Regions from separate parts of the Acidovorax sp. GW458-11-26-14-TSB4 genome, predicted to be linked through region 1. Evidence: predicted binding sites of a transcription regulator. Region 1 holds the regulator's gene; each other region holds the start of a gene.
The links. The regulator sigma-54, encoded in region 1, starts transcription at its own class of promoters, with help from an activator protein. The targets are predictions, from matches to a motif close to TGGCANGNAANCTGCTTT.
Positions count from the first base shown of each region.

Region 2: the regulator sigma-54 is predicted to act here: its motif matches at 3,145-3,162, upstream of AC07X5_RS05060 (ethanolamine ammonia-lyase subunit EutB).
Region 3: the regulator sigma-54 is predicted to act here: its motif matches at 1,715-1,732, upstream of atzF (allophanate hydrolase).
Region 4: the regulator sigma-54 is predicted to act here: its motif matches at 5,607-5,624, upstream of AC07X5_RS28670 (CmpA/NrtA family ABC transporter substrate-binding protein).

Region 1 is NZ_JBWKYR010000007.1:14,412-21,714, reverse strand. It holds gene AC07X5_RS16035 (acyl-CoA thioesterase) at 1-43, opposite strand, end outside; gene AC07X5_RS16030 (glutaredoxin domain-containing protein) at 231-719, shown strand; gene AC07X5_RS16025 (hypothetical protein) at 730-1,278, shown strand; gene AC07X5_RS16020 (DUF3885 domain-containing protein) at 1,426-1,914, shown strand; gene AC07X5_RS16015 (hypothetical protein) at 1,911-2,228, shown strand; gene AC07X5_RS16010 (VOC family protein) at 2,225-2,596, shown strand; gene AC07X5_RS16005 (RNA polymerase factor sigma-54) at 2,597-4,198, opposite strand; gene lptB (LPS export ABC transporter ATP-binding protein) at 4,262-5,029, opposite strand; gene lptA (lipopolysaccharide transport periplasmic protein LptA) at 5,041-5,691, opposite strand; gene AC07X5_RS15990 (thiol:disulfide interchange protein DsbA/DsbL) at 5,802-6,458, opposite strand; gene AC07X5_RS15985 (SPOR domain-containing protein) at 6,532-7,206, opposite strand; gene argS (arginine--tRNA ligase) at 7,223-7,303, opposite strand, start outside.
Region 2 is NZ_JBWKYR010000001.1:1,040,067-1,047,369, reverse strand. It holds gene AC07X5_RS05075 (ABC transporter ATP-binding protein) at 1-982, opposite strand, end outside; gene AC07X5_RS05070 (ABC transporter substrate-binding protein) at 997-2,031, opposite strand; gene AC07X5_RS05065 (TauD/TfdA dioxygenase family protein) at 2,088-3,014, opposite strand; gene AC07X5_RS05060 (ethanolamine ammonia-lyase subunit EutB) at 3,202-4,596, shown strand; gene eutC (ethanolamine ammonia-lyase subunit EutC) at 4,593-5,393, shown strand; gene AC07X5_RS05050 (TauD/TfdA dioxygenase family protein) at 5,536-6,495, shown strand; gene AC07X5_RS05045 (ABC transporter substrate-binding protein) at 6,514-7,303, shown strand, end outside.
Region 3 is NZ_JBWKYR010000003.1:170,774-178,076, reverse strand. It holds gene AC07X5_RS09480 (NAD(P)/FAD-dependent oxidoreductase) at 1-424, opposite strand, end outside; gene AC07X5_RS09475 (histone deacetylase family protein) at 421-1,467, opposite strand; gene atzF (allophanate hydrolase) at 1,764-3,500, shown strand; gene AC07X5_RS09465 (ABC transporter substrate-binding protein) at 3,545-4,552, shown strand; gene AC07X5_RS09460 (ABC transporter permease) at 4,567-5,397, shown strand; gene AC07X5_RS09455 (ABC transporter ATP-binding protein) at 5,394-6,215, shown strand; gene AC07X5_RS09450 (DUF4089 domain-containing protein) at 6,212-6,418, shown strand; gene AC07X5_RS09445 (AtzE family amidohydrolase) at 6,415-7,303, shown strand, end outside.
Region 4 is NZ_JBWKYR010000025.1:43,216-50,518, reverse strand. It holds gene AC07X5_RS28700 (TRAP transporter substrate-binding protein) at 1-670, shown strand, start outside; gene AC07X5_RS28695 (DUF4148 domain-containing protein) at 760-1,053, opposite strand; gene AC07X5_RS28690 (DUF4148 domain-containing protein) at 1,130-1,423, opposite strand; gene AC07X5_RS28685 (CBS domain-containing protein) at 1,863-2,300, shown strand; gene AC07X5_RS28680 (ABC transporter ATP-binding protein) at 2,376-3,200, opposite strand; gene ntrB (nitrate ABC transporter permease) at 3,197-4,120, opposite strand; gene AC07X5_RS28670 (CmpA/NrtA family ABC transporter substrate-binding protein) at 4,183-5,427, opposite strand; gene AC07X5_RS28665 (ANTAR domain-containing response regulator) at 5,809-6,435, opposite strand; gene AC07X5_RS28660 (branched-chain amino acid ABC transporter substrate-binding protein) at 6,643-7,303, shown strand, end outside.

The DNA.
Region 1 (7,303 bases):
AAAAGCCGAAATGCGCGGGAAGGTCGAAAACAATGCGGGCCATGGCGCGGGGAAACAGGAAGTCGGGAAAAGGCAGGGAACCGGGGGGCGTTTACGCCCTCCAGGAAAGCCCGCCAAGGGGCATCGGGGGCTGCGAGTGTGCCCCATATGGGTGAGGCATGGCCCCAACGGGCCGCGGGGTGGCAGAAGTCTCTTATGCTCCCGGGATCCCGATTTTACCCGGAGCCCCCATGCATACCCTGCGCTGCAGCCTGATCCTCGCCCTGGTCGTGGCTGCGCTCACGGGCACGGCACATGCCCAGACGCTCTACAAGTCCGTGGACCCGAATGGCAAGGTGGTCTACAGCGACCAGCCTCCCGCGTCCGGTTCGGCGCAAAAGACCATGAAGCTCGAGGCCCCACCCATCAGTGTGGTCCCGGGCAACCCGCTGCCCCCCGCCGCGCCCGGCCAAGCGCCCGCAGAAGCCCCAAAAGCGGCCCAGCCCCGGGGCGAGGTGACGCTCTACATGGCCACTTGGTGCGGGTACTGCAAGGCGGCCAAGGCCTATCTGGGAGGCAAGGGCATTGCCTACCGCGAATTCGATGTGGACACCCCGACCGGCAAGGCTGCCTTTGCGCAGATCGGTGCGCGCGGTGTGCCAGTGCTGCTCACCAATGGCCAGCGGGTGAACGGCTTCAGTACCCAGTCCTACGACGCCGTTTTTGCCAAACGCCCGTAAAAGAGCCCCCATGTTCCGCACCGCCCTCGCTTTGATCGCCTTTTCCCTGTGCCTGCCCGCCCTGGCCGAAGAACTGCGCGTTCCCCTGCCCGGCCACGATGACCTGGTGATCGAGCTGCCCGCGCCGTGGCGCGCCCAAGTCCGCCGCCCGCACGCGGAGTTGCCGCCCTCGGTGGCCATCAGCGGCCTGGACGCCAAGGCCTTGCAGATGCTTATCACGCCCATCTGGCCCGTGGGCAGTGCGCCCAGGGCCCCCACGGCGGAGGAGTTGCGGGCGCTGGTGCGGGCAGGTGCCACCCGGGCCCAACCCAAGGCCGTCGAAAGCTATCTGCCCCTCCAGGAATTGGGCGCCCCGGGCAAGACGGGTTATTACTTCTCGGCCACCGACCGCGCGCCCGAACCCGATGGCTACAAGCACCTGACCCAGGGCGTGCTGGGCATGAACGAGCTGCGCGTGACCTTCACGGTGCTGGTCAACGGCGCTCCCCAGGAGCCCACGGCCCAGGCGCTGGAATTGCTGCGCTCGATGCGGCGTGCGCCCAGACCCGATGCGCGGTGAGCACCAGGCACTGCGACAGGCCATCGAGCGGACTTTCGACGGCAAGGCCTTCCTGCGACCCCTTTTCTACCGATACCCTGGCGGCCTGCGGTTCAGGCTGTCCGAGGGCGGCGCGATCCTGGAACAGTTCCTTTCAGCGCTGGCCACATGTCGGGCCATCTGCAGCGAGATTTTCGACATCGAAGGTTCGCTGACGGCCTGTATACGGGTTGCAGCCGAACCCGGCAGGTTTGCCTACAGAGAGGTCATGGCCGAGCTCAGGGCGGCAGGCGTCCGAATCCCTGCCGCCAGGGTGTTGTGGCAGGGTTCGACCGGGAACCCAACGAAGCACCGGACGAGGAGGATTGGATCCACCTGGCGTTCCAAGCACCGCTGTCGCAGCTCACGGGCCTACTGTGGTGCGCCATGGCAGCCGACTTCGGCAATATCCGCCCTCGCCCCAACTGCTGCATCTACCTCTTCCATCTGGAACACCGCGTCATGGTCTGGCCGTATGACGACCGGGGCATGGACGTGGCGGGCCCGAACCAGGACTTCTTGGCGCAGCTGTACCGCAACCACCAGCCGCACCTGCTCGACCACGACCGAGCCACCATGGACGCGACCTTCGGCCTACCACCGGTCGTCGCCCCATGAACGACATCGCCTGCCACGCGTGCAGCGGCACCTCGCTCGATTCCATCGTGGAGTATGGCAGCTACCTGCTGCGCTGCGCGCACTGCGGCGAAGGCGTGGTCGCCACCTCGTTCATTGCATTTCGCGAGCGAACCGAAACCTTTCAGGCCTACCTGGATCCCGGCGCAGGCAACGCACCTTCGCCAGCGCAACAGATTGCCCAGGGCTCGCTGCACGCCATCCACGGCCAAGTGGGTGCCATCGCTGCAACCGGGCAGCGAGTGCTGCTCGTGCCCCATCCGTCGCCCAACGACACCTCCCGACAAACCCCATGATGCACCCGCAGCTCTCCACCCTCATGATCTATGCGCGCGACATGCAGCGCAGCGCGGGCTTCTACCGCACGCACTTCGGTTTCGAGACCACGGGCGAAGTGGTGGAGGGATTGATCGAGCTGCACGCCCCCGATGGCGGGGCCAGCATCCTGGTCCACCAGGCGGCCAAAAGCGTGAAGCTGGGCCAGGCAGGGGTGAAGCTGTGCTTCCATGTCCCGGACGTGGAGGCCTTCAAGGCCCATGCTCTGTCGCAGGGGCTGGAGTTCGGCCCCACGCACCAGGCCAACGGCTATGCCTTCGCCAACGCCAAGGACCCGGACGGCAATACCGTCAGCATCTCCAGCCGGGCGTTCCGCAAGCCGGCCTGATCAGAGCGCCTTGCGCAGGTTGGCCGGGGCGATCTTGAGCGCCTCGCGGTACTTGGCCACGGTGCGGCGCGCGCACTCGATGCCCTGCTCCTTGAGCATCTCGGCGATCTGGCTGTCCGACAGCGGCTTGGCCGGGCTTTCGGCCGCGACGAACTGCTTGATGAGGGCACGCACGGCCGTGCTCGATGCATTGCCGCCGGTCTCGGTGCCCAGGCCCGAGCCGAAGAAGTACTTGAGCTCGTAGGTGCCGATGGGCGTGGACATGTACTTGGCCGTGGTCACGCGGCTGATGGTGGACTCGTGCAGGCCCAGCTCATCGGCGATGTCGCGCAGCACCAGCGGGCGCATGGCCAACTCGCCATGGGTGAAGAAGCTCTTTTGCCGCTCGACGATGGCACGCGAGACGCGCAGGATGGTGTCGAAGCGCTGCTGGATGTTCTTGATGAACCAGCGCGCCTCCTGCAGGCGCTGCTGCATGGCCTGGTGGCCCTCGCCGCCCTTGTGGCCGCGCAGGGCGCCGGCATAGATGTCGTGCACGCGCAGGCGCGGCATCACGTCGGGGTTCAGGGCCACGATGAAGTTGTGCTGGCCGTCGCGGCCATTGGCACGGCCGGCCTTGCGCACGATGACGTCGGGCACGATGATGTTGCGCTCCACGTCCACGAACTTGCGCCCCGGGCGCGGCTCCAGCCGGGCGATCAGGGCCATGGCGGCGCGCGTGCGCTCCTCGCCGTCGCCGCACAGCTGCGTCAGGCGGCGGATGTCGCGGCGCGCCAGCATCTCCAACGGCTGCTGGCACACGCGCAGCGCGGTCTGCACGGTGTCGGGGTCGGCATCGCTGTCCTCGTCGGCGGCCAGGGCCGCGAGCTGCAAGGTCAGGCATTCGCCCAGGTTGCGGGCGCCCACGCCCACGGGCTCCAGGTTCTGCAGCAGGCGCAGGGCCACGGTGAAGCGGTGCACCAGTTCCTCGATCTGCTCCAGGTCGTCCGGGCCCGCCAGCGCGATGGCCAGCTCTTCCAGGGGCTCTTCGAGGTAGCCGTCGTCGTTGAGCGACTCGATCAGGAAGCGCAGCGCCGCACTGTCCACCTCGGACAGGCGCAGCGACAGCGCCTGGCGGTGCAGGAAGGCGGTGAGAGATTCGTGCGAGCGCGCCAGCTCGGTGGCGTCGGCTTCGTCGCCCTCGGCATCGTTGCGCGTGCGGGCCGGCGCATCGCCGCCCCACTCGGCATCGTTGGGCGACACATCCACGGTGCCGTCACCGCTCCAGTCCGGTTCATCGCTGGCGCTGCTGCCCAGCTCCGCATCGCCCGGGGAGGTGTCGGCCACGGATTCGCTCGATGTATTGCTGCCCGGGGCGTTGGAGTAGACCGCCTCGTCGGAGCTGTAGTCGTCGGACTGCGCCGGCGCATCGGCCGTCTCCACCCCGAATTCCTCGCGCGGCGCCTCATCGGCATTGCGTTCGAGGAACGGGTTTTCGTCGAGCATCTGCTCGACCTCCTGGCCCAGTTCCAGCGTGGACAGCTGCAGCAGCCGGATGGATTGCTGCAGCTGCGGCGTGAGCGCCAGGTGCTGCGATACGCGCAGCGACAGGCCGGGCTTCATCGCACAGCCCCCGGGGGCTGCCGCAAACGCAGGTGCATGGCAAACGTACAGTCCATCGGTCTGCTACATGCGGAAGTGTTCACCCAGGTACACCCGGCGCACTTCGGCGTTGTCGACGATTTCGGAGGGGGTGCCCTGGGCCAGCACGTGGCCGTCGCTGATGATGAAGGCGTGGTCGCAGATGCCCAGCGTCTCGCGCACGTTGTGGTCGGTGATGAGCACGCCGATGCCGCGGGCCTTGAGGAAGCCGATGATGCGCTGGATCTCGATCACCGCAATGGGGTCGATGCCGGCAAAGGGCTCGTCGAGCAGGATGAAGCGCGGCTGCGTGGCCAGCGCGCGGGCGATCTCCACCCGGCGGCGCTCGCCACCAGACAGGGCGAGCGCGGGCGAGGCGCGCAGGTGCTCCACGCGCAGCTCGTTCAGCAGGGCCGTGAGGCGCTCCTCGATCAGCGCACGCGACAGCGGCTGGCCATCGTCACCGCGCTGCAGCTCCAGCACGGCGCGCACGTTCTCCTCGACCGTGAGCTTGCGGAAGATCGAGGCTTCCTGCGGCAGGTAGGACAGGCCCAGGCGCGAGCGCCGGTGGATGGGCATGTGGGCCACCGAATGGCCATCGATGCGGATGTCACCTGCATCGCTGCGCACCAGGCCCACGATCATGTAGAACGAGGTGGTCTTGCCCGCGCCGTTGGGGCCCAGGAGCCCCACGACTTCGCCTTTTTGCACGACCAGCGACACGTCCTTGACGACCTTGCGGCTGCCGTAGGACTTTTCGAGGTGGTGCACCTCCAGCCGGCTTTCCGCCGGGGACGCGGCGACGGTGTTCACGGCAGCCTCGCTCACTTGGCGCCGCCGCCGAGGGTGCTGCTGGGGCGCAGGGTGGTGCCGGAGGCCGGCGCGGCCGGAGCCGCGGCACCGGCCGGGGTTTCCTTGGGCGACAGGATGGCGCGCACGCGGCCGCCGGGCGCCTGGGCATCGCCTGCGGCATTGTTGCCGCTGCGCGGCTTGGCATCCACGGTGAACACATCGGTCAGGTTGTTGTAGACGATGACCTGCCCGGTGATCTCGTCGGTCAGCGTGGATTCACGGAAGCGCCGCAGCTCGGCACGGGTGATGAACTTCACGTTGTCGGCACGGCCGTCGTACTCGATGACCTCGCTCTCGCCTTCGATGAACTCGTCGGGCGCGCCCGGCAACGTGTCACGCTTTTGCCGGAAGAAGGCACGCTTGCCCGGCTCCGCGGTGACCACGCCGAACTGGTAGCCATCGGCGTCCTGGCGCACGTCCAGGCGCGCGCCACGCAGCACGATGGTGCCCTTGGTCATGACCACCCGGCCGGTGAACACGCTGGTCTGCTTGAGCTCATCGTGCCGCAACGCGTCGGCCTCGATGTTCATGGGCTTGTTGCGGTCGGCCTTTTCGGCATGGGCCGCAGTCTGGACAACAGCCAGGGCCGAGAGGAGGAGGATCGGGAGGATGCGGTAGTTCATAGGGCACGAATCTTGCAGATAATTGTAGCCACCCGTGGAGACACACCATGAAAAAAGCCCGCGGATGCGGGCTTTTGGCACATGCAGAAACCAGTCCTGCCAGCAAGCGGTCAGGCTTTGCGGACCGTGCCCACCAGGTGCTCCACCACCTGCAGCACCACCGGCATGCTGCCGGCCATGGTGCCATCGGTGTAGAAGCGGCCGGCCACACCCATCGAAGGCACGCCTTCCACCCCGTAGGAATCCTGCAGCTGCGATGCACGGCGCACCTGGTTGGACACGGTGAACGAGGTGTAGATTTCCTTGAACTTGGCCACGTCCACGCCCTGGGTGGCGACCCAGGCCATGATTTCATCGTCCTTGGCGAGCTTGACCTTCTCGACGTGGATGGCGCGGAAGACCTTGGCATGCAGGTCAGCGACCTTGCCCATGCCTTCGAGCGTGAAATACAGTTTCTGCAGGGGCACGAAGCTGGCGTTGAAGGCCACAGGGATGCGGCGGATGCTCAGGTCCTTGGGGGCGGACTTGATCCAGGCCTCGAGCGTGGGCTCGAAGGCATTGCAATGGGGGCAGGCATACCAGAAGAATTCGATCACATCGACCTTGCCCGCCGGCGCGTCGGGCGTGACGGGCTTGTCGAGCTTGCGGTAGTCCTTGCCCTCCTTGAACTGGCGCGGCTGCGCAAGCGCGGGGGCGGCCACAGGCAGGGTCAGGGCAGATGCAGCCACTGCAGTAGCGGCGGACAGGGAAAACTCGCGGCGTTTCATGAAAGTGACTCTCCTAGGGTCGGGTGTGGGGGTGTGAGCCACGCCCCCGGAAAAAGTTCAGGCAGGCCTGCACTCAGCGCTGCACGCGCACCAGGGCCGACTCGACCCCGGTGGTGTCGAGCTTGTCCTTGAGCTGGGCAGCATCGTCACGCTTGGTGAAGGGGCCGACACGCACGCGGAACACCGTGCGGCCATTCTGCTCGCGCTCGCTCACGCGGGCCTCCCAGCCCAGCATGGCCAGCTTGGCACGCTGCGCATCGGCATCGGCCTGGGTGCGGAAGGCACCGGCCTGCACGAAATAATCGAACGGGTCGGCGCTGTTGCCGGGCGCGGCAGCGGCCTTGGCGGCCGCCAGGTCACCCAGTGGGTCGGCACTGCCGGGTTTGGCGGCAGCCGCTGCGGCCGGCTTGGCCGACGATGCGGCAGCACGCGGGTCGGTGGCCGCAGCCACGGCCGGTGCCGATGCGGTGGGCGCGGGCGCCGGGGCCACCCCCGCCGTGGCAGGTGCCGAAGCCGCAGCTGCGGGCGGGCGCGCCGGGTTCTTGCCGTACAGCGGCGAGTTGGGGTCCCAGTTCTTGTTCTTCTGCGCTTCGGCGGCATCCTGCTCGGTGCCGCGTGCGCCGCCCTTGTTCAGAAAGGGCACGGGCACCTTGGTCACGTACACGGCGACCGCCAGCGCGGCCCCCAGGCCGAAGATCACGCCCACGATAAAGCCGATGATGGTTCCGCCCAGTTGCTTGTTCTTCATGGTAGTGGTTGCTTGCTTACATTCGGGCCGGGGCCGATACACCCAGCACAGCCAGGCCATTGTGCAGTACCTGCGCGGTGGCGGCGACGAGGGCCAG
Region 2 (7,303 bases), on a different contig from region 1:
CTGCGGGCCGCTGGGGGAGGATGAGCGGCACACCACCCTGGCGGCCGGGCGCCAGGGTCTCGGCATCGGCCTGCACGGACCCCGGCACGGCCGCCGCACCGGGTTCATCGAACAGCAGCCGGTGGATGCGCTGGGCCGTGGCCTGGAAGTCGGCCCCGCCCAGGCTGTGCAGCCCGAACTGGTGGCTGTTGAGCTCGGCGCGCAGCCGCCCCGGGTGTGGCGAGAGGATGGCGATGCGGTTGCCCACCACCAGCGCCTCTTCAATGGAGTGGGTGACGAAGATCAGCGTGAAGCGGAACTCGTCCCACAGCGAGAGCAGTTCTTCCTGCATGCGCCGGCGTGTGAGGGCGTCGAGTGCTGCAAAAGGCTCGTCCATCAACAGCACCTGGGGCTGCATGGCCAGCGCGCGGGCAATCGCCACGCGCTGCTTCATGCCGCCCGAGAGCTGGTGCGGGTGCGCGTCGGCGAACTTGGACAGCCCCACCTTGTCGATGTAGAGCGCCGCGCGTTCGGCCGCCTCCTTGCGGCCCACGCTGCGCGAGGCCAGCAGCGGGAACATCACGTTCTCGCGCACCGTTTTCCACGGCGGCAGCTGATCGAACTCCTGGAACACCACCACCCGGTCGGGCCCGGGCCGCGTGACGGCGCGGCCGTCGAGCAGGATCTGCCCCTCGCTGGGTGCGATGAAGCCGGCAATGGACTTGAGCAGGGTGGACTTGCCGCAGCCCGAGGCGCCCAGCAGCACGAAGCGGTCGCCCGCATGCACGTCGAAGCCCACGCGGTGCGTGGCACGCACCACGCGCTCACGCGTGCGGTAGTCGATGCTCACGCCCTGCACCTGCAGCAGCGCTGCGCAAGAATTGGCGGGAACGGCCGCATTGCCCTCGGTCAGGCCTTGGACCTGCGCCTCTTGTTCCAGCGCCGCACGCTCGCTCTGCAGCGGCGGCGAGAAGGGGCCCAGCCGGATGGTGTGCTCGCTCATGCCCGCATGGCCCTTCAGTTGCCCGACGCGGTGTGCGCGTCGTCGAAGAAGTAGTCCTTGAGCGCGGTGGGCTGGTTCTTGATGGCGCCCACGCGGTGCAGGAACTGGCCCATGCCCAGCGTGTTCTCGGGGCGCACCTTGAACTGCACCTCGGGGTTCTGGATGATCTTGAGCAGCAGCGCGCGGTCGGTATTGCCGCCTGCCACCTTGAGGTAGATGTCGGCCGCTTTCTCGGGGTTGGCGGCGACGAACTTGGCCGCCTCGTCGAGCGCGTCGACGAAGGCCTTGTAGGTCTTGGGGCTCTCGTTGCGGAATTTCTCGGTGGCGTAGAGCACGGTGGCCGAGGCGGGGCCGCCCAGCACGTCGTACGAGTTGAGCACGATCTTCGCCTTGGGGTTGCCGGCCAGCTCCTGCTCCTGGAAGGGCGGGTTGCCGAAGTGGCCTGTGATCTCGGTGCCGCCCTTGATGATGGCCGCCGCCGCATCGGGGTGCGGCAGTGCCACCTGGAGCTTGTCCAGGCGGTTGAACTCCTTGTCGCCCCAGAGCTTGGCCGAAGCCATCTGCAGCACGCGCGACTGCACCGAGACCCCTACGGCCGGCAGCGCGATGCGGTCCTTGTCGGTGAAGTCGGCAATGGTCTTCACCGCCGGGTTGTTGCTCACCAGGTAGTAGGGAAAGTTGCCCAGCGACGCCACGCCCTTGACGTTCTGGCGGCCCTTGGTGCGGTCCCACAGCGTGAACAGCGGGCCCACGCCGGCACCGGCGATGTCGATATTGCCCGACAGCAGCGCGTCGTTGACGGCGGAGCCGCCCGACAGCTGCAGGAACTCCACCTTGATGTCCACACCCGCGGCCTTGCCGTGCTTTTCGATCAGCTTCTGTTCCTGCGCCACATTGAGCAGCAGGTACACGACGCCGAACTGCTGCGCAATGCGCAGCTGGCCTTCGGCCGCATGGGCCGTGGCGCTCAGCCCGCCGGCCAGCAGCCCGGCGGTGGCCAGGGCGGCGATGGTCTTGCGCACGATGCGGCGGCGGGTGGTCTGGAACATGGTCATGGGTACTGTGCAGTCAAAGATGGAAAACAAGGGATGGCGTCAGCGGCGAATCAGAAGGGCAAGTCGCCCTCGATGGTGGTCCGGTACAGCTTCCGACGCTCGCTGTCCGGCGTGCCGGCCGCCAGATGGGTCACCGAGCGGTTGTCCCAGAACACCAGGTCGTGCGGCTGCCACTGGTGGCGGTAGGTGAACTCGGGGCGCACGCTGGCGGCGAACAGTTGGGCCAGCAGGGCCTGGCTTTCGTCTTCAGGCAGACCCACGATGCGCGTGGTGAAGTGCTCGCTCACGAACAGCGCCTTGCGGCCCGTCTCGGGGTGGGTGCGCACCACGGGGTGGATGGAGGGCGCCACCTCGTCGATCTGCGCCTGGGTGAGCTTCGGGCGCCAGGGGCTGCGCGCGCGCAGTTCCTCGTACTTGGCCAGGTAGCTGTGCTCGGCCTTGAGCGACGCGATGCGGACCTTCAGATCTTCGGGCAGCGCATCGTAGGCAGCGTGCTGGTCGGCGAACAGGGTGTCGCCCCCCTCGCCCGGCAGCTCCTGCGCGTGCAGCAGCGAGCCCAGGCTGGGCTTGTCCTTGTACGACAGGTCCGAATGCCAGTAGTGGCCGGCATCGCCCAGGCCGATGGGCTGGCCGGCGGCATCCTTGACGTTGGAGACGATCAGGATCTCGGGGTGGCCCGCCAGCTGGAAATTCTTGAGCACATGGATCTGCAGCGGCCCGAAGCGGCGGCTGAAATCGACATGCTGCTGCGGCGTGATGCGCTGGTCGCGAAACACCAGCACATGGTGGTCCAGGTGCGCGCGGTGGATGCGCGCGAAATCCTCCCGGCCCAGCGGGCGCGACAGGTCCAGGCCCAGCACCTCGGCCCCCAGGGGACCGGCTGCGCCCTCGATGGAGCGGATCACCAGACCTTGCGGTGGTGCGTCGGCCTGGCTGGCGAACGAAGAGGCGGATGCAGATGAAAGAACGGCCGACATGGGGAACCTCGTGGGAATCTGGGCCTGTGTGCCCTGAAGTCAGCACTCTAGGTGCCTGGCTTTATTCTGAGAACGAATGTTTTTTCAGTTGTTAACAACCAAATCAGCTAAGACTGGATCACCTGTCCGATGGCACATCCCTTGCAATGGCATGCATCATTGCCAAAGGCCACCCCATTCACAACCGATGCCTGCGACCTACCACCACACCATCCAGGGCCACCGCTGGCAGTTCGGCGACCTGCGCGAAGTGATGGCCAAAGCCACGCCCGCGCGCTCGGGCGATGCGCTGGCCGGCATCGCGGCCGGCTCGGCGGTGGAGCGCATGGCCGCGCGCATGTGCCTGGCCGACGTGCCGCTGGCGCGTTTCCTGAACGAAGCACTGGTGCCCTACGAGAGCGACGAGGTCACCCGCCTGATCATCGACACGCACGATGCCGCAGCCTTTGCACCCATCGCGCACCTGACGGTGGGCGGGCTGCGCGACTGGCTGCTGGCGGCCGATACGGCCGCGCTCACCGCCGTGGCCCCCGGCCTCACGCCCGAGATGGTGGCCGCCGTGAGCAAGCTCATGCGCAACCAGGACCTGGTGGCCGTGGCGCGCCGGTGCCGCGTGGTCACGCGCTTTCGCAACACCATCGGCCTGCCGGGCCACCTGGCCGTGCGCCTGCAGCCCAACCACCCGACCGACGACCTGCGCGGCATCGCGGCCTCCATGGTCGACGGCCTGCTTTACGGCGCGGGCGACGCGGTGATCGGCATCAACCCGGCCACGGACAGCATTGCCGCCCTCACCGGGCTGGTGCACATGCTCGATGGCGTGGTCTCCACGCTGCAGATCCCCACGCAATCGTGCGTGCTCACGCATGTGACCAACACCGTGCAGATGATCGAACAGGGCGCGCCGGTGGACCTGGTGTTCCAGTCCATTGCCGGCACCGAGAAGGCCAATGCGGGCTTCGGCATCCACCTCGCGCTGCTGCGCGAGGCGCGCGAGGCCGCCCTGTCCCTCAAGCGCGGCACGCTGGGCGACAACGTGATGTACTTCGAGACGGGCCAGGGCAGCGCGCTGTCGGCCAACGCCCACCACGGCGTGGACCAGCAGACCTGCGAGGCGCGCGCCTACGGCGTGGCACGCGCGTTCTCGCCGCTGCTCACCAACACGGTGGTGGGCTTCATCGGGCCCGAGTACCTGTACGACGGCAAGCAGATCATCCGCGCTGGACTGGAAGACCATTTCTGCGGCAAGCTGCTCGGTGTGCCGCTGGGCTGCGACGTCTGCTACACCAACCATGCCGAGGCCGATTCGGACGACATGGACACGCTGATGACGCTGCTGGGCGTGGCGGGACTGACCTTCATCATGGGCGTGCCCGGGGCCGACGACATCATGCTCAACTACCAGAGCACCTCGTTCCACGACGCGCTCTACCTGCGCGAAGTGCTGGGCCTGCAACGCGCCCCCGAGTTCGACGCCTGGCTGCAGCGCATGCACCTGGCTGACGATGCGGGTCGGCTGCTGCCCGCCGCGCAGCAGCAGGCCGCCATTGCCCGGCTGCGGCAGATAGGCATGCGCGCATGAACCACCCCGCCCCCGCTACCGGCCCGCTGCCCGACCCCTGGGGCGACCTGCGCGCCCACACGGCCGCGCGGCTGGCACTGGGGCGCTCAGGCACGGCCATCCCCACGCGCGAACTGCTCGACTTCGGCCTGGCCCATGCCCAGGCGCGCGATGCCGTGCACCTGCCGCTCGATGCCGATGCGCTGGCCACAAAACTGGCCGCCCTGGGCTGCACCACGCTGCGCGTGGCCAGTGCCGCGCCCGACCGCGCCACCTACCTGCTGCGCCCCGACCTGGGCCGGCGCCTGGACGCAGCCGACGCGCGGCGGCTCGGCGATGCACCACAGACAGGCTGCGATCTGCTGCTGGTCGTGGCCGATGGCCTCTCGGCGCTGGCCATCGAGCGCAACGCCATGCCCCTGGTGCAGGCCATCGTGCAAGGCACCCCGCAGGGCTGGCACATGGGGCCCGTGGCCATCGCCACCCAGGCGCGCGTGGCGCTGGGCGACGAGGTGGGCGCGCTGCTGGGCGCGCGCATGGTGGCCGTGCTGATCGGCGAGCGCCCGGGCCTGAGCTCGCCCGACAGCCTGGGCATCTACCTCACCTGGCAGCCCCAGGTGGGCCGCAGCGATGCACAGCGCAACTGCATCTCCAACGTGCGCACCGAAGGCCTGGCGCCGGCGGCTGCGGCGGCGCGCCTGTGGTGGCTGTGCGAGGAAGCCAGGCGCCTGGGCCTTACCGGCATCGGCCTCAAGGACCGCAGCGATGCAGTCACTCTGGAGGCCGTTCCCTCCGGAGGCCAGTTGGCCGGTCGCTGACGCGCGCGCGCCTTCCTACCAACTTTCGCTGCTTTCGATATTGCCGAATGTTTCGGCAGCTTGGATATCGGTTTTCCTTGGTTCGCAGACTGTCGCTGCGTCCGCAGAATCCGGCGCTCCCCCCCACTGCTGGAGCCTGCCCGTGAGCGCGACCTCGTCCCCTTCCAATATCGATACCTCCTTCGGCAACCTGCGCATCCGCCGCGTGGCCGGCAGCCTGGGCGGCGAAGTCCTGGATTTCAAGCTCTCGGGTGAACTCGATGGCGCCACCGTCGCCGACCTCACCGCCGCCCTGGTGCAGCACAAGGTGCTGTTCTTCCGCGGCCAGGCGCACCTGGATGACGCCAGCCACCAGGCCTTTGGCGCCTTGCTGGGCAAGACGGTGGCCCACCCTACCGTGCCCTCGCCCACGGGCACGCGCATCTTCGAGCTCGACGCCTCCAAGGGCGGCGGGCGTGCCGATTCGTGGCACACCGACGTGACCTTTCTCGATGCCTTCCCCAAGTACGGCATCCTGCGCGGCGTGAAGATCCCGGCTTATGGCGGCGACACGGTGTGGGCCAACACGGCGGCTGCCTATGCGCGCCTGCCCGAAGACCTCAAGCGCCTGGCCGACGGCCTGTGGGCCTTGCACAGCAACGACTACGACTACGGCGCCGAACGCGTGGTGGTCGAGGAAGAGCGCCTGAACCACCACCGCAAAGTCTTCGTCTCGGCCGTGTACGAGGCCGAGCACCCTGTCGTGCATGTGCACCCGGTATCGGGTGAGCGCGCGCTGCTGCTGGGCCACTTCGTCAAGAAGATCGCAGGTTTCTCCAGCACCGAATCGGCGCGCCTCTTCGAGATTTTGCAGAACCGCGTGATCCGCCTGGAGAACACCGTCCGCTGGCAGTGGCAGCAGGACGACGTGGCCATCTGGGACAACCGCGCCACCCAGCATTTCGCGATCAACGACTACGGCAACCAGGCCCGCCTGGTGCGCCGCGTCACCGTACATGGCGACCCAGCCGTGGCCGTGGACGGCCGCAGGAGCCGCACGCGCACGCGCCCCGAAGCCACCAACGACGCACAGATCGACACACTGATCACCGCTACAGCCTGACGCCACGGAAGCAATGCCATGACCCAACGACGCCAATTGCTCCAGGCCGCATCGGCCCTGGGCGCCACAGCCCTGCTGCCCGGCTTTGCCCATGCCCAGAGCGGTGCCAAGAAATTCCAGGGCGTGACCCTGAACGTCTCGACCTTCAGCGCGGCCTACCCCAAGCTGCTGCAGCAGTACCTGCCCGAGTTCGAGGCGCTCACGGGCGCCAAGGTGAACTTTGACTCCCCGTCGTTCCCGGTCTACAACCAGCGTGCCGACCTGGAGCTGTCCACCAAGGGCTCGGCGTACGACGTGGTCAACGTGACCTTCATCTACTCGAGCCGCTGGATCAACTCGGGCTGGCTCACCCCGCTCGACGACTTCATCAAGAACCCCAACTTCACCCCCGCCGACTGGGACGTGAACGACTTCCTGCCCGGCGCCCGCGCGCCCGAGACCGGCAAGGACGGCAAGCTCTACGGCATCCCCTGGACGGCGGAGGCGCTGCTGTCCGCCTCGTCGCGCTTCGACCTGGTGCAGCAGGCGGGCCTGGCCTACCCCGACACCACGGACGACCTGGTCAAGGTGCTGCGCGCCGTGAACAAGAAGGAGCGCGTGGCGGGCTTCGTATCCGACAGCCACTACGGCTGGACCTTCGTGCCCTACCTGCACGCCTTTGGGGGCGACGTGTTCCGCAAGGCGCCCGACGACCTGTACCCCACGCTCGACACGCCCGAGGCGATTGCCGCGGCCGAGTACTACGCCAGCCTGCTGCGCGAATTCGGGCCCGATGGTGCCATCACCTATACGCCCGACCAGGTGACCC
Region 3 (7,303 bases), on a different contig from region 1:
GCGAATGCAGCGCGGCCACGCACTGCAGCGCAGGCTCCAGCGCCTGGGCGGCTACAGCATCCAACCACACGAGATCGTGAACGCCGTTGGCTTTTGCACGCGCCTCGATGCCCTGTAGTGAGGGTATCTGCTCCAGGGAGGTGGCCACGATCAGCTTGCCGCAGCGCCGGTGCGGCACGCCGCGCGCGGCGCAGTAGGCATAGAGCATCTCGCGCCCCTGCACGCACAACCGCCCCTTGAGCGACCCGGCCGGGTAGTAAAGCCCCGCGTGGATGACCTCGCTGTTACGCGAGCTGGTGCCGGTACCGATGGCATCGGCGGCTTCCAACACCATCACCTCGCGCCCCTGCAGCGCCAGCGCCCGGGCCACGGCCAGCCCGACCACGCCGGCGCCCGCCACCACGCAATCGACGGCTTCGCTCACCGCGTTGCCGCCTGCTCGAATCCGTCGAGCACATTCACGGCGTTGTGGCCCAGCTCCGCCGCTGCATAGCCGCCTTCCAGCACGAACACCGTGGGCAGGCCGAGCGCGGCCAGGCGTTCGCCCAGACGCGTGAAGTCCGTCGTCTTGAGGGCGAACTTGGAGATCGGATCATCCTCGAAGGCATCGAGCCCGAGCGAGACCACCAGCGTATCGGCCTGGTACTGGGCAATGCGCGCACAGGCCTGCTCCAGTGCGGCGAACCACTGCTCGGCGCTGGTGCCTGCGGGCAGCGGCAGGTTCAGGTTGAAACCCGCGCCCTGCCCTTCGCCGGTTTCGTCGGCATGGCCCAGGTAGAACGGGTACTCGGTGCGCGGGTCGCCGTGCATGCTGACGAAGAGCACGTCGTCGCGGCCGTAGAAGATGCTCTGGGTGCCATTGCCGTGGTGGTAGTCCACGTCCAGCAGGGCCACGCGCTGTGAGCCATGGTTGCGCAGCCACTGCGCGGCCACGGCGGCATTGTTGAGGAAGCAGTAGCCGCCCATGAAATCCGGGCCTGCATGGTGGCCGGGCGGGCGCGTGCAGCAGAACGCCGCGCGCGCGCCCTGGGCCACGCGGTTCGCTGCGCTGGCTGCCGCATCGGCGCCGGCCTTGGCGGCCTCCCAGGTGCCTTCGGCCATGGGCGTGCCGTTGTCCATCGAATACAGGCCCAGTTTGGCCACGAAGTTGTCCGGCTCCACGTCGCTGCGCAGGCTGCGCACCGGCCACACCGAGGGAAAGGGCTGGACCGAGGCATTGGCCGCATCCAGCGCCAGCCATTGCGGCCAGGCCGTCTGCAGAAAGGCCAGGTAGCGCGGCGCGTGGATCTGGGCCAGTACGGGGCTGCTGTCCACGTCGGGCACCAGCAGGCCGTGGCCGCGTTCGCGCAGGGCGTCTTCGACGTACTGGGCGCGCACCGGCTTCTCGAAGCAGGGCACGCGCTCGCCGCGGAAGAACTCGTGGACCGGCGCATGCCGGTGGTGCAGCGGGTTGTGGAAGGAAATCATGCAGGCAGAGTCAAAAAGAGGGAGGCCAGCCCCGGCAGGACAGGGGCGGCAGGGCTCACCACTTTAGCGCGTCCCGCACCGCTTTCGGTGCACCAGAACTCAGCACCACCGTGCTGCCATCCCCAAGGCTGGAACGCCCGGCGCCGTCTCGCACAGGGCGATTCGGGCCGCCTTACGAGGTGGCTTCCTCTGGCGGGACAAGGCACGCCACCGCCCGCGATGATGGCCGGTCGACATCGGCCCAAGCTGGCACAGCGCTTGCATCTCATCTTGTATCCAAGATTGAATTCTTCAAAATGGTGCAAGCAACAAGCTCCCTGGTGGCCGAACTTCCTCCTGCAGCGGCGGACCTGCCCGCGCTGGCGCCGCAGGCCTGGATCCTGCGCTGCGAGCCCCCCATCGCCGGCACGGCCGGCGGGCCGCTCAGCGGCCTGACTTTCGCGGTCAAGGACAACATCGACGTGGCGGGCCACCCCACCTCGGCCGCCTGCCCGGCCTTCGCCCATGCGCCTGCGGCCCATGCTGCGGTGGTGCAGCGCCTGCTCGATGCCGGCGCCACCCTGGTGGGCAAGACCAACCTGGACCAGTTTGCCTGCGGGCTCAACGGCACGCGCTCGCCGCACGGCGCCGTGCCCAATGCGCTGGACCCGGCCTATGTCTCGGGCGGCTCCAGCTCGGGCTCGGCCTATGTGGTGGCCACCGGGCAAGTCGACTTCGCTCTGGGCACCGACACCGCCGGTTCGGGCCGCGTGCCAGCCGGGCTGAACAACATCGTGGGCATCAAGCCGACCAAGGGCCTCATCAGCGCCCGCGGCGTGGTGCCGGCGGCGCAGAGCGCCGACTGCGTCTCGATCTTCGCGCGCACGGTGGACCTCGCAGCCCGCGTGCTGCAGGTGGCCCAGGGCTATGACGCCGAGGACCCCTATGGCCGCCAGCTCAGGCTGGCCAGCGAGCCGCTGCCAGCAAGCTTCCGCTTCGGTGTGCCCGACGTGCTGGAGTTCTTTGGCGACGCAGCGGCCGAGTCCGCATTCGCCGAGGCCGTGGCCCGGCTGAAGGCCCTGGGCGGCACGCCGGTCTCCATTCACTACGCACCCCTGGCCCAGGCCGCCGCCCTGCTCTACGAAAGTGCCCTGGTGGCCGAGCGCTACGCCGCCGTGCGCAGCTTCTTCGATGCGCATGCCGACCAGGTGGTGGAGCCGGTGCGCAGCATCCTGGCCAGCGGGCGCGGCTACAGCGCGGCCGACCTGTGCGATGCCCAGACCCGTCTGCGCGCGCTGGGCCAGCAGGTCGCACCCATGTGGCAAGGGGCCGAGGCCATCGATGTGCTGCTGGTGCCCACGGCGCCCACGCACTACACCATTGCGGCCATGCAGGCCGACCCGGTGGTGCTCAACCGCAACCTGGGGGCCTATACCAACTTCGTCAACCTGCTGGACTATGCCGCTATCGCGGTGCCCAGCAGCCTGCGTGCCGATGGCCTGCCCTTCGGCATCACCCTGATCGGACCCTGCGGCAGCGACCTGCAACTGGCCGAGCTGGGCCAGCGCTACCACCATGCCACCGGCCTGCCCCAGGCCGCCGGCAGCACGCCCCTGCCCGCGCCCCAACCCATCGCCGGCCTGCTGGCGCCCGCCACGGTACGGGTCGCCGTGGTCGGCGCGCACCTGAGCGGCATGCCGCTCAATGGCCAGCTCGCCGAGCGCGGCGCCACGCTCGAGCGCGCCACCGAGACCGCACCCGATTACCAGCTCTACGCCCTGCCCGGCACCGTGCCGCCCAAGCCCGGCCTGCTGCGCGTGGCGCCGGGCCAGGGCACGCGCATCGCCGTCGAGGTCTGGCGCATGCCGGCCGCGCACTACGGCAGCTTTGTCGCGCTGATTCCCCAGCCGCTGGGCATAGGCACCCTGTCCCTGGCCGACGGCAGCAGCGTGCAGGGCTTCATCTGCGAGCCGCTGGCTCTGGCCGGGGCACGCGACATCAGCCACTTTGGCGGCTGGCGGGCATACATCGCGTCGCTCAAGGCCGGCAACTGATTCCATCCACTCCATCCCTTCCAACCCTGCTGCAGGAGCCTGCCATGACATCCCACAGTTCCACCCCTTCCACCGGTACCTCGCGCCGCCGCGTCCTGCAGGCCTCGGCCGCCACCCTGGGCGCACTGGCCGCGCCCGCACTGGTGCGCGCCCAGGCTGCGCCCAAGATCCGCATCGGCTTCTGGCCCGTGGCGGCCGGCCTGCCCTTCTTCGCTGCGGTGGAAAAGGGTTATTTCAAGGAGGCCGGGCTGGACGTGGAGCCGCTCAAGTTCGCGGGCGCCCAGCAGGTGATGGAGGCCATGCTCTCGGGCCGGTCCGATGGCAGCTCCAACGGCACGGGCTCGGCCAACCTGGCCATCGGCGAGATCGCCCAGCCCGGTCTGTTCAAGATCTTCGCGACCAACCCGAGCAACGCCAAGTTCGTGCTCGATCAGTTCATCACCGGCAAGGACAGTGCCATCAAGACCATGGCCGACCTCAAGGGCAAGAAGGTCGCCTCGGGCCCCGGCATCCAGAACATGACCCTGTGCAAGACCATGCTGGAGCGTGCCGGTGCCAGCGGCGTCACGGTGACCGAGCTGCCCATCGGCCAGCACATCGCCGCCATTGTGGCCGGGCAGGTCGATGCCTGCTACACGCTGGAGCCCACGGGCACCATCGGCCGCATGAACGGGACCACGCGCGTCATTGAATCGGGCGTGGTGGCCAAATACATCCTGGGCGACGCCATGGCCCCCTGGCACGGCGGCGCGGCCAGCCTGACCAGCGAATTCATCAAGAAGAACCCCGAAGCCGCGAAGAAATTCATCGCCGCCTATGCCCGGGGCATCGAGCTGGTGCGCACCAAGCCCGAAGAAGCGCGCCAGTTCATGAAGGGCTACACCGCCATCGAAGGCCCGCTCACGGCCGAGGTGCCGCTGGCCTCGTACATGCTCTACAACGAGTTCAAGCCCAGCGACCTGGCGCACTTCCAGAAGTTCTACGACCTGTTCACCGAGAAGGGCATCTTCGAGAAGAAGGTCGTGGTCGACAGCCTGATCTACAAGGCCTGAGGGCAAGGCGCACCATGGCCGACACGACCTCCACCACCGCCGGCGCCTGGTCGCCACCCGCGGGCAAGGCGGCCTCCGCCGTACCGAAGAAGCCCGCCTGGGACCGGTTCCTGCCCTTCGCCGGCCCCCTGGCCCTGTTCATCGTCTGGGACCTGGTGGTGCGCCTGGGCTTCATCAAGCCCATCCTGCTGCCACCGCCCGGCACTACCGTGCTCACCCTGGTCACCGGCCTGGCCGGCGGGCCGCTGCTGCTGGACTTTGCCGTGACCGTCTGGCGCACGGTGCAGGCCTTTTTGATCGCCGCCGTGGTCGGTGTGCCCCTGGGCGTGCTGCTGGGCAGCAACGAGCGCGCCTACCGCAGCGTGGAGTTCCTGATCGACTTCTTCCGCTCCACGCCCTCCTCGGCCCTGATCCCGCTGTTCCTCTTGATCTTCGGCGTGTCGGATGTGAACAAGGTCGCCATCGCCGCATTCGGCGCCTTTTTGATCGTCATCTTCAACAGCGCCTACGGCGTCATCAACGCCCGCAAGCAGCGCGTGATGGCGGCGCGCGTCATGGGCGCCTCGCGCTGGCAGATCTTCAAGGACGTGCTGGTCTGGGAAAGCCTGCAACCCACCTTCGTCGGCCTGCGCTCGGCCGTGTCGATGGCGCTGGTCATCGTCATCGTGGCCGAGATGTTCATCGGCTCCGACAACGGCCTGGGCCACCGCATCATCGACGCGCAGCAGGTGCTCAACGTCAAGAGCATGTACGCCGCCATCCTGGCTGCCGGCGCGCTGGGCTATGCCCTGAACATCCTGTTCCTCGTCGCCGAACGCAAGATCGTGCACTGGAGCGGCCGATGAACGCCGTCGTCAACGGCGCCGTGTACGCCGACCTGCCCCGCCGCGCCTTCACCCCCGGCCCGGCCGGCACCCACATCACCATCCGCGGTCTGACCAAGTACTTCGCGGGCTGGCCGCTGTACGAGGACTTCGACCTCGACATCCCCAAGCACAAGATCGTCTCGGTCTTCGGCCCCAATGGCTGCGGCAAGAGCACGCTGATCAACATGATCGCCGGCCTCGTGCCTATCGACAGCGGCGAGATCCTGTTCGACGGCAAGAGCCTCAAGGACACCAAGATCGGCTACGTCTTCCAGAACTACCGCGAGGCGATGTTCCCGTGGATGCGCACCATCGACAACATCGCCTACCCGCTCAAGCTCGAAGGCAGGAGCAAGGCCGAGGTGGACCGCCGCATGGCCGAGCTGGTGGCCTCGTTCGACGTGAAGTTCGACCTCAACCGCTACCCCTACGAGCTCTCGGGCGGACAGCAGCAGACGGCCTCCATCATGCGCGCGCTGGCGCCCAACCCCGAGGTGCTGTTCCTCGACGAGCCCTTCTCGGCGCTGGACTTCGAGATGACGCTGTTCATCCGCGAGAAGCTGCAGGAGGTGTTCATGCAGACCGGCACGACCATGCTGCTGGTCTCGCATGACCTCGAAGAAGCCGTCTACCTGGCCGACGAGGTGCTGCTGCTGACCAAGCGCCCGACCAAGGTGGCCGAGATCCTGCACTACGAGGACGCGCGCCCGCGCACCCTGGCCACGCTGAGCGAACCCGGTTTCGTGGCGACGAAGAAGCTCAGCCTGGAGATCTTCCAGCGCGAGGTGCGCCGATGAACGCCGCCGAACTCGAACGCTACCTGGACGCCGCCTCGGCCGCCATCGGCCTGCCCATCGCGCCCGAGCACCGCGCGGCCGTGCTCGGCTACCTGGCCCTGGCCAGCGGCTTCGCCGACACCGTCAACGCCGTGCCCTTGGACGCCACGGACGAACCCGCCATGGCCTTCGTGCCCGTGTCACCGCAGGAGGGCAGCGCATGACAGGCCCGTGGTGGCAACGGGACGCCGCCGGCATGGCGCAGGCCGTGGCGGCGCGCGACGTGACGGCCACAGCGCTGGTAACGGCCTGCCTGGCGCGCATCGGGCAGACCGACGCCCGTGTGAACGCCTTCACCGAAGTGCTGGGCACCCGTGCCCTGGCACGCGCCGCGCGCATCGATTCCGGCCTGGCCGATGGCACGCAGGCGGCCCTGCCGCTGCTCGGCGTGCCCTTCGCGGTGAAGAACCTGTTCGACGTGGCGGACATGGCCACCCTGGCGGGCTCGAAGATCGAGCGGGACGCAGCACCCGCCACGGCCGACGGCTTGCTGGTGCAGCGGCTGGAGGCCGCGGGCGCCATCCTGGTCGGTGCCCTCAACATGGACGAGTACGCCTACGGCTTCACCACCGAGAACAGCCACGCGGGCGCCTGCCACAACCCGCACGACCTGGCGCGCATCGCGGGTGGCTCCTCGGGCGGTTCGGGTGCGGCGGTGGCCGCCGGCCAGGTGCCCATCACCCTGGGCTCGGACACCAATGGCTCCATCCGCGTGCCGGCCTCGCTGTGCGGGGTGTTCGGCCTCAAGCCCACCTTCGGGCGCCTGCCGCGCACGGGCAGCTTTCCTTTCATCTCCAGCCTGGACCACCTGGGCCCCATGGCGCGCAGCGTGCGCGACCTGGCACTGGCCTACGACGCACTGCAGGGGCCCGAGGCACCCGGCGCGCACACGGATGCCGGCTGCGCGCAGCGGCCTGTGGAGCCGGTTTTCCACACACTGGGACTCGGCACGGTCGGCCTGCGCATCGGTGTGCTCGGCGGCTACTTTGCAAACAACGCCCTGCCCGAGGCGCGTGCCGCCGTCGCCCGGGTGGCGCAGGCGCTGGGCG
Region 4 (7,303 bases), on a different contig from region 1:
CAACAACGCCAAGGAGGCCGACATCGTGCTCGACGGCCCCGTGGGCCAGAAGGTGATGGACAAGCTGCAGGAAAAGGGCCTCGTCGGCCTGGTCTACTGGGAGAACGGCTTTCGCAACCTGACCAACAGCAAGCGCCCCGTGGCCAAGCTGGAGGACATGAACGGCATCAAGCTGCGCGTGATGCAGAACAACGTGTTCCTCGACAGCTTCAAGACCCTGGGCGCCAACGCCGTGCCGCTGCCGTTCTCGGAGCTGTTCACGGCCCTGGAGACCAACACCGTGGACGGCCAGGAGAACCCCTACAACACCATCCTGTCGAGCAAGTTCTACGAGGTGCAGAAGTACCTCACCGTGACCAACCACGTCTACAGCCCCTGGATCGTGCTGGTCAGCAAGAAGTACTGGGATGGTCTCTCGAAGGCCGAGCAGAAGGTGCTGCTCGACGCCGCCAAGAAGAGCCGCGACTTCGAGCGCCAGGACACGCGCGACGAAGCCGCCAAGGCGCTTGCCGACCTCAAGGCCAAGGGCATGCAGGTCAATGAGCTGTCGTCTGCCGAAGCCAGCCGCATGCGCGAAAAGCTCGGTGCCGTGAACGCCAGCATCGCCGCCAACGTGGGCGAAGACCTGTGGAAGGAAGTGCAGGGCGCCGTGGCCGCCGCTCGCAAGTAAGCAAGCCCTGCGGACCATCGCGGCGCCAATGCAAAAAGGCCGGGGCCCCAAGGGGGCTCCGGCCTTTTTTTGGACTGCAGCTCTGAGAATTACATGGAGCCGAGTTCGCCCGACGAGATCTTGCCCGTGCGCACGGCGTCGGCAGCCTGGGCCTGCACGGCTGCGCGGTCGGCGGTCGATTGGTAAGACACCACACGCGAACCAGCGGGTTCGGTGCTGCGGGTCTTGGCCACGCTGGCGGCGTCGGCCATCACTTCGACACGGGTGCGCTGGGTGTCGAACTTGGTGGCGAATTGCGAAGCATCGGCTTCGTCAGCTTGGGCACCGAAGGAGGCGAAGGCAGCAACGGCGGCGATGGAGAGGAAACGTGCGGCGGTGTTCATGGTGAAACTCCTGTGAAATTCAAAAATAAGGATGAGGTACTGAGGAATACGGGGCAAGACGCAATCTGGATGCGAATTAAAGTGCGCCGATTTCGCCAGCAGAAATCTGGCCGGTGCGTACGGCATCTGCGGCCTGGGCACGCACGGCAGCGCGGTCGGCCGTGGATTGGTAGGTCACCACGCGGGAACCAGCGGGTTCGATGCTGCGGGTCTTGGCGACGGCAGAGGCTTCGGCCACCACTTCAGCGCGGGTGCGGTTGGTTTCGAACTTGGTGGCGAATTGCGAAGCGTCGGCTTCGTCGGCCTGGGCACCGAACGATGCAAAGGCGGCAACAGCGGCGATGGAGAGGAAGCGTGCGGTCGTGTTCATGATGAAATCCTTGAAAAGTTGAAAAAGCGTCTCAAAAAAACCGGAACGGCTGCGATACGAACAAGCTGCTGAACCGGGTTCGGTGAGTCGCCTTGCGGGTTCGGCTCATCGATGGGTTGAACTGTACGCCTGGGGTGTTCATTGAAAAACCACCTAGTCGCCAATTAACTGTTCCGGTATCAGAAACAATCCACAGAGTTCCTGCGGTGTCCACCAGGCTTGTTCCCGAGAGAGCCAGCGCGTTGAACATGGATGTATCGTGCCGGGTTAACCCCTATCGGGGGTCTCGTCGCGGTTTCGTTTCTTTTCGGTTTGTTTCGACAGCGGCGGAATGCAACAGCGCAGAAACATCAGCATGGGATGCTGCGGGTTGCACTCGGAGAGCAGATGGGCTGAAATGACCTTGTGCCCGATCCACGTCTCTCAGAGGGAGGTTTCCATGACCGTCGTAGCCAAGATTCTTCAGTCCAAGCCTGACGCCACCGTGCACACCATCCGGCCCACGGATTCCGTGCTTTCTGCCCTGCAGCTCATGGCCGACAAGGGCATCGGCGCCCTGGTGGTCACCGAAGGGGATGCCATCGTGGGCATCTTCACCGAGCGCGACTACGCGCGAAAGATCGCCCTCCTGGGCCGCACCTCGGCCGCCACGCTGGCGCGCGACGTGATGACCTCGGCCGTGCGCTTCGTGCGGCCCGACCAGACCAGCGAACAGTGCATGCAGATGATGAGCACCGGCCGCCTGCGCCACCTGCCCGTGGTGGACAACGGCAAGCTCGTGGGCATGATCTCTATCGGTGACCTGGTCAAGGACATCATCTCCGAGCAGAAATTCATCATCGAACAGCTGGAGCAGTACATCACAGGAAGCCATTGACCCTGTGAAAAAGGCGCTGACCGGGACCGGCCAGCGCCTTTGGCGTGATGCTGCCGCGCCTGGCGGCGCGCGGCTTCAAGCGGCTTTCTCGACGTGCCCCTGGCGCGTGTACAGGAAGTCGATCACCGCCTTGCGGTAGTGCACGTACTGTGCGTCCTCGGCCAGCTCCACGCGCTTGCGCGGACGGGGCAGGTCAACCTTCAGCACCTCGCCAATGGTGGCGGCCGGGCCGTTGGTCATCATCACGATCTTGTCGGACAGCAGCACGGCTTCGTCCACATCGTGGGTGACCATGACCACGGTGCTTTGCGTGCGCGCCACGATCTCCAGCAGCTCGTCCTGCAGCTTGGCGCGGGTGAGGGCGTCCAGTGCGCCGAAGGGCTCGTCCATCAGCAGCACCTGGGGTTCCATCGACAGGGCGCGGGCAATGCCCACGCGCTGCTTCATGCCGCCCGAGATCTCGCCGGGGCGCTTTGCGCCGGCGTGCGTCAGGCCCACCAGGGCCAGTGCGGCATCGGTGCGCGCCTTGAGCTGGGCCTTGTTCTCGCGGCCACCGAACACGCGCTCCACCGCCAGGTAGACGTTGTCGAAGCAGGTCAGCCAGGGCAGCAGCGAGTGGTTCTGGAACACCACGGCGCGCTCGGGGCCGGGGCCCTTGATCTCCTTGTTGGCGCACAGCAGGGCGCCGGCCGTGGGCGTGGTGAGCCCGGCGATCAGGTTCAGAAGCGTGGACTTGCCGCAGCCCGAGTGGCCGATCAGGGCCACGAACTCGCCTTTGGCGATGCTCAGGTTTATCTCGCGCAGGGCCGGGAACAGGCCCTTGGCGGTCTTGAAGGTCTGGCCGACGCCCTGGACTTCGATGAACTTGCCGTTGGGCGTTGTGTTGGTTGTGGTGTTCATGCCTTCACCTCTTCGAATGTGAATGCGGTGGCCAGCTTGATGAGCGCGAACTCCAGCGCCAGCCCCACGATGCCGATCACGAAGATCGCGATGATGATGTTCTTGACGTTCAGGTTGTTCCACTCGTCCCAGACCCAGAAGCCGATGCCCACGCCGCCGGTCAGCATCTCGGCGGCCACGATCACCAGCCAGGCCGTGCCCACCGCCAGGCGCACGCCGGTCAGCATGTAGGGCAGTACGGCGGGGAACAGGATCTTGGTGGCGATCTTCCATTCCGACAGGTTGAGCACGCGGGCCACGTTCATGTAGTCCTGCGGCACGCGCTGCACGCCCACGGCGGTGTTGATGACCATGGGCCAGATGGAGCAGATGAAGATGGTCCAGATGGCAGCCGGGTTGGCCCCCTTGAACACCAGCAGACCGATGGGCAGCCAGGCCAGCGGCGACACGGGGCGCAGCAGGCTGATCAACGGGTTGAACATGCGCGAGAGGAAATTGAAGCGCCCGATCACGAAGCCGGCCGGGATGCCCACCAGCGCCGCCATGCCGAAGCCGATGGCCACGCGCTCCAGCGACATCAGCACGTTCCAGCCCACGCCCTGGTCGTTGGGACCATTGCGGTAGAACGGGTTGCTGAAGATTTCCAGCGCCTGCGCCCAGGTGGCCTGCGGGCTGGGGATGCTGCCGCCGGTGGTGGTGGAGACCACCGCCCACAGGCCGATGAGCAGGCCCAGGCCGCACAGCGGCGGCAGCACGGCCATCCAGAAGTTGCGCGACACGGCGGCCCAGTCGCGCGGGGCCCGCGGGACGGGCGCCTCCGTGCGGGCCTCGGCGGCTGGGGCGGCGGCACTGCGCGTGGGCGCCGCGTGCGTTTCGGCCGGCAGCGCGGGGGGAGGGGAGTGAAAAACGGCACTGACCATGGTGGATCTCCTGTGCGGGTGGAAACGTGGGGCGATCAGAGTGGGGCCTGGGCCTGGGGCGCTCAGGCCTTGAGCTTGAAGCCGTCGGCGTACTTCTTGGGGTCCTTGCCGTCCCAGACCACGCCGTCCACGAGCTTGTGGCTGCGCATGTCGCTCTTGGGCAGCGGGGTCTTGGAGGCGGTGGCCGCCTGCTTGTAGACGTCCACGCGGTTGATGGACTTGGCCACGCCGGCGTAGTCGGGGTGGTCCTTGAGCAGGCCCCAGCGCTTGTGCTGGGTCAGGAACCACATGCCGTCCGACAGGTAGGGGAAGTTCACCGCGCCGTCGTTGTAGAACTTCATGTGGTTGGGGTCGTCCCAGGTCTTGCCCATGCCGTCCTGGTAGCGGCCCAGGATGCGCTGGTTGATGGCGTCCACGCCGGTGTTCACATAGGCCTTGCCGGCAATGGTCTCGGCCATCTTGTTTTTATTGGCCAGGCCTTCGTCGATCCAGCGGCCGGCCTCCAGGATGGCGGCCGTCACGGCACGGGCCGTGTTGGGGTACTTCTGCACGAACTCCGAGGTCGTGCCCAGCACCTTCTCGGGGTGGTCCTTCCAGATGTCCTGCGTGGTGGTGGCGGTCACCCCGATGCCGTCCATGATGGCGCGGTGGTTCCAGGGCTCGCCCACGCAGAAGCCGTCCATGTTGCCCACGCGCATGTTGGCCACCATCTGCGGTGGGGGTACGGTGATGACCTTGGCATCCTTCATCGGGTCGATGCCGTGCGCGGCCAGCCAGTAGTACAGCCACATGGCATGCGTGCCGGTGGGGAAGGTCTGGGCGAAGGTGTACTCGCGCTTTTCGCTGGCCATGAGCTTGGCCAGGCCGGCGCCATTGACGGCGCCCTTGTCGGCGAGTTTCTTGGACAGCGTGATGGCCTGGCCGTTCTGGTTCAGGTTCATCAGCACCGCCATGTCTTTCTTGGGGCCGGCAATGCCCAGGTGCACGCCGTAGACCAGGCCGTAGAGCACGTGGGCGAAGTCCAGCTCGCCGTTGACCAGCTTGTCGCGCACGCCGGCCCAGCTCGCTTCCTTGGTGGGGATGATGGTCACGCCGTACTTCTTGTCGATGCCCAGCACCGAGGCCATCACCACGCTGGCGCAGTCGGTCAGCGGGATGAAGCCGATCTTCACTTCCTTCTTCTCGGGGGCGTCCGAACCCTGTGCGTGGACGAGGGCGCGCAGCGCGGGGCTCACGCCGACGGCGCCCACGGTGGCGGCCTGCAGCACGGTGCGGCGGTTGAGACTGGTTTTGAGCAGATCGGTCATGGGGCTTCCCTGGTGGCGTAGAAAACAAAAAAGGCGTCCCCCCGGCGCAAGGCTGCTGCGGCTCGAAAGCCATGCAGCGCCTAGCGCGGGTGGGACGCCTCTGTCCGGTGCGAGGGGGAGTTGTCCGCCGTTGGCCACATCCCCGCTCATCGAAGACCTTCGTTGGTCTCACACCAACCGATGCAAGCCCTGTGCCAGCTCTCTCCAGCCTCGGTGTACTCTGCTTTTCATAGCGGCAGATCATTGCCAGTAGGGCCTTCAGGGCAAAGCGCGGCATGGCTTGGCGCGCTTGCGTGCCTGGCATCGGCATGCACAGGTTTTGTGCGGTGCACCACCACGGGGTGGGTGGTGGCGGGAGTGGTGCGGGCGATGGCGCGGGGGTCAGCCCAGCAGGTCGGCTACGTCCAGCATGCGCTGCGCCACGTCCACGAGCTTGAGGCCCTTGTCCATGGCCGTCTTGCGCAGCTTTTCGTACGCGGCCTGCTCGCTCAGGCCCTGGCGCTGCATCAAGAGGCCCTTGGCGCGGTCGATGGTCTTGCGGTCCTTGAGCTCGGTCTTGGCATCGGCCAGTTCGGCGCGCAGCGCCTGCTCGTGCTGGAAACGCGCCATCGCCACGTCCAGGATGGGGCGTATGCGCTGGGGTGCCAGGCCGGCCACGATGTACGCCGACACCCCGGCGGCCACGGCCGCCTTCACGTGCGAGGTGTCCTCGTCGTTGGTGAACATGACGATGGGGCGGCGCTCGTTGCGCGTGGCCATCACCACATGCTCCAGCGCATCGCGCGCCTCGCTTTCCGCGTCCACGATGATCAGGTCGGGCTGCAATTGCGCCAGGCGCTCGCTGAGGAACACGTCGGCCGGCAGGGTGGCCACGAGGTTGAAATTGTTCTCCAGCAGGCCGATGCGCAGCGCCCGCGAGCGCTCTGCCTGCAGCAGGGCGTGCTCGTCGTCGGGGTCGGCGACCGCCAGATCGGGGGCGACCACCACTATGCGCAAGGCCTCGTTCATGCCGTCAGCATAGCAAGATTTGCGCCACAAATTGGTGCGCGGGGCTGGTGCAGGCAGGGGTCTACCCTGGGTTTTGCAACCCGCGCGGCTCCGGGGGCCTGAAACTTGCTAATAGAGTGAGTATTGGGAGGGCATACCCGATAGCGCCTCTTTGCGGCGTCGCATATACATCCGGACACATTGACATACAGATTTGGAGTTTCCTGCATGAACCAGTCCATCGACCGGCGCCGATTCCCGGCCCACCTGGCCTTCGCCGCTGTGGCCGCCACCGCCTTGTTGGCAGGCTGCGGCAAAGTGCCCGACACCATCAAGATCGGGGTGGCCCAGCCCCTGAGCGGGCCCCTGGCCGCCCTGGGGCAGGACCTGCTCAACGGCGTCAACCTGGCAGTGGCCGAGCTCAACAAGGGCGGCTACAGCGTGGACGGTAAGGTGGTGAAGCTGGAGGTGGTGCCGGTGGACGACCGGGCCGATGCCGCCACCGGCAAGACCGTGGCACAGCAACTGGTGGATTCGGGCGTGGTCGCCGTCATCGGCCACCTCAACTCGGGTGTGAGCATCGAGACCGCTCCCATCTACGCGGCCAAGGACATCCCGCAGATCGCCATCTCCACCAACCCCAAGTTCACGCAGCTGGGCTTTCCCACCACCTTCCGCATGGTGGCCAACGACACGCTGCAGGCGCGTGCCATCGGCTCGTTCGCCGCCACGCAGCTGGGTGCCAGCCGCTATGCCGCGCTGGACGACGGCACGCCTTACGGCAAGGGCCTGGCCGATGGCGCGGCCGAGCAGCTCAAGGCCGAGAAGAAGGAAGTCGTGGTGCGCAAGTCCTTCGACGACAAGACCACGGCCTTCGACGCCCTGGCCG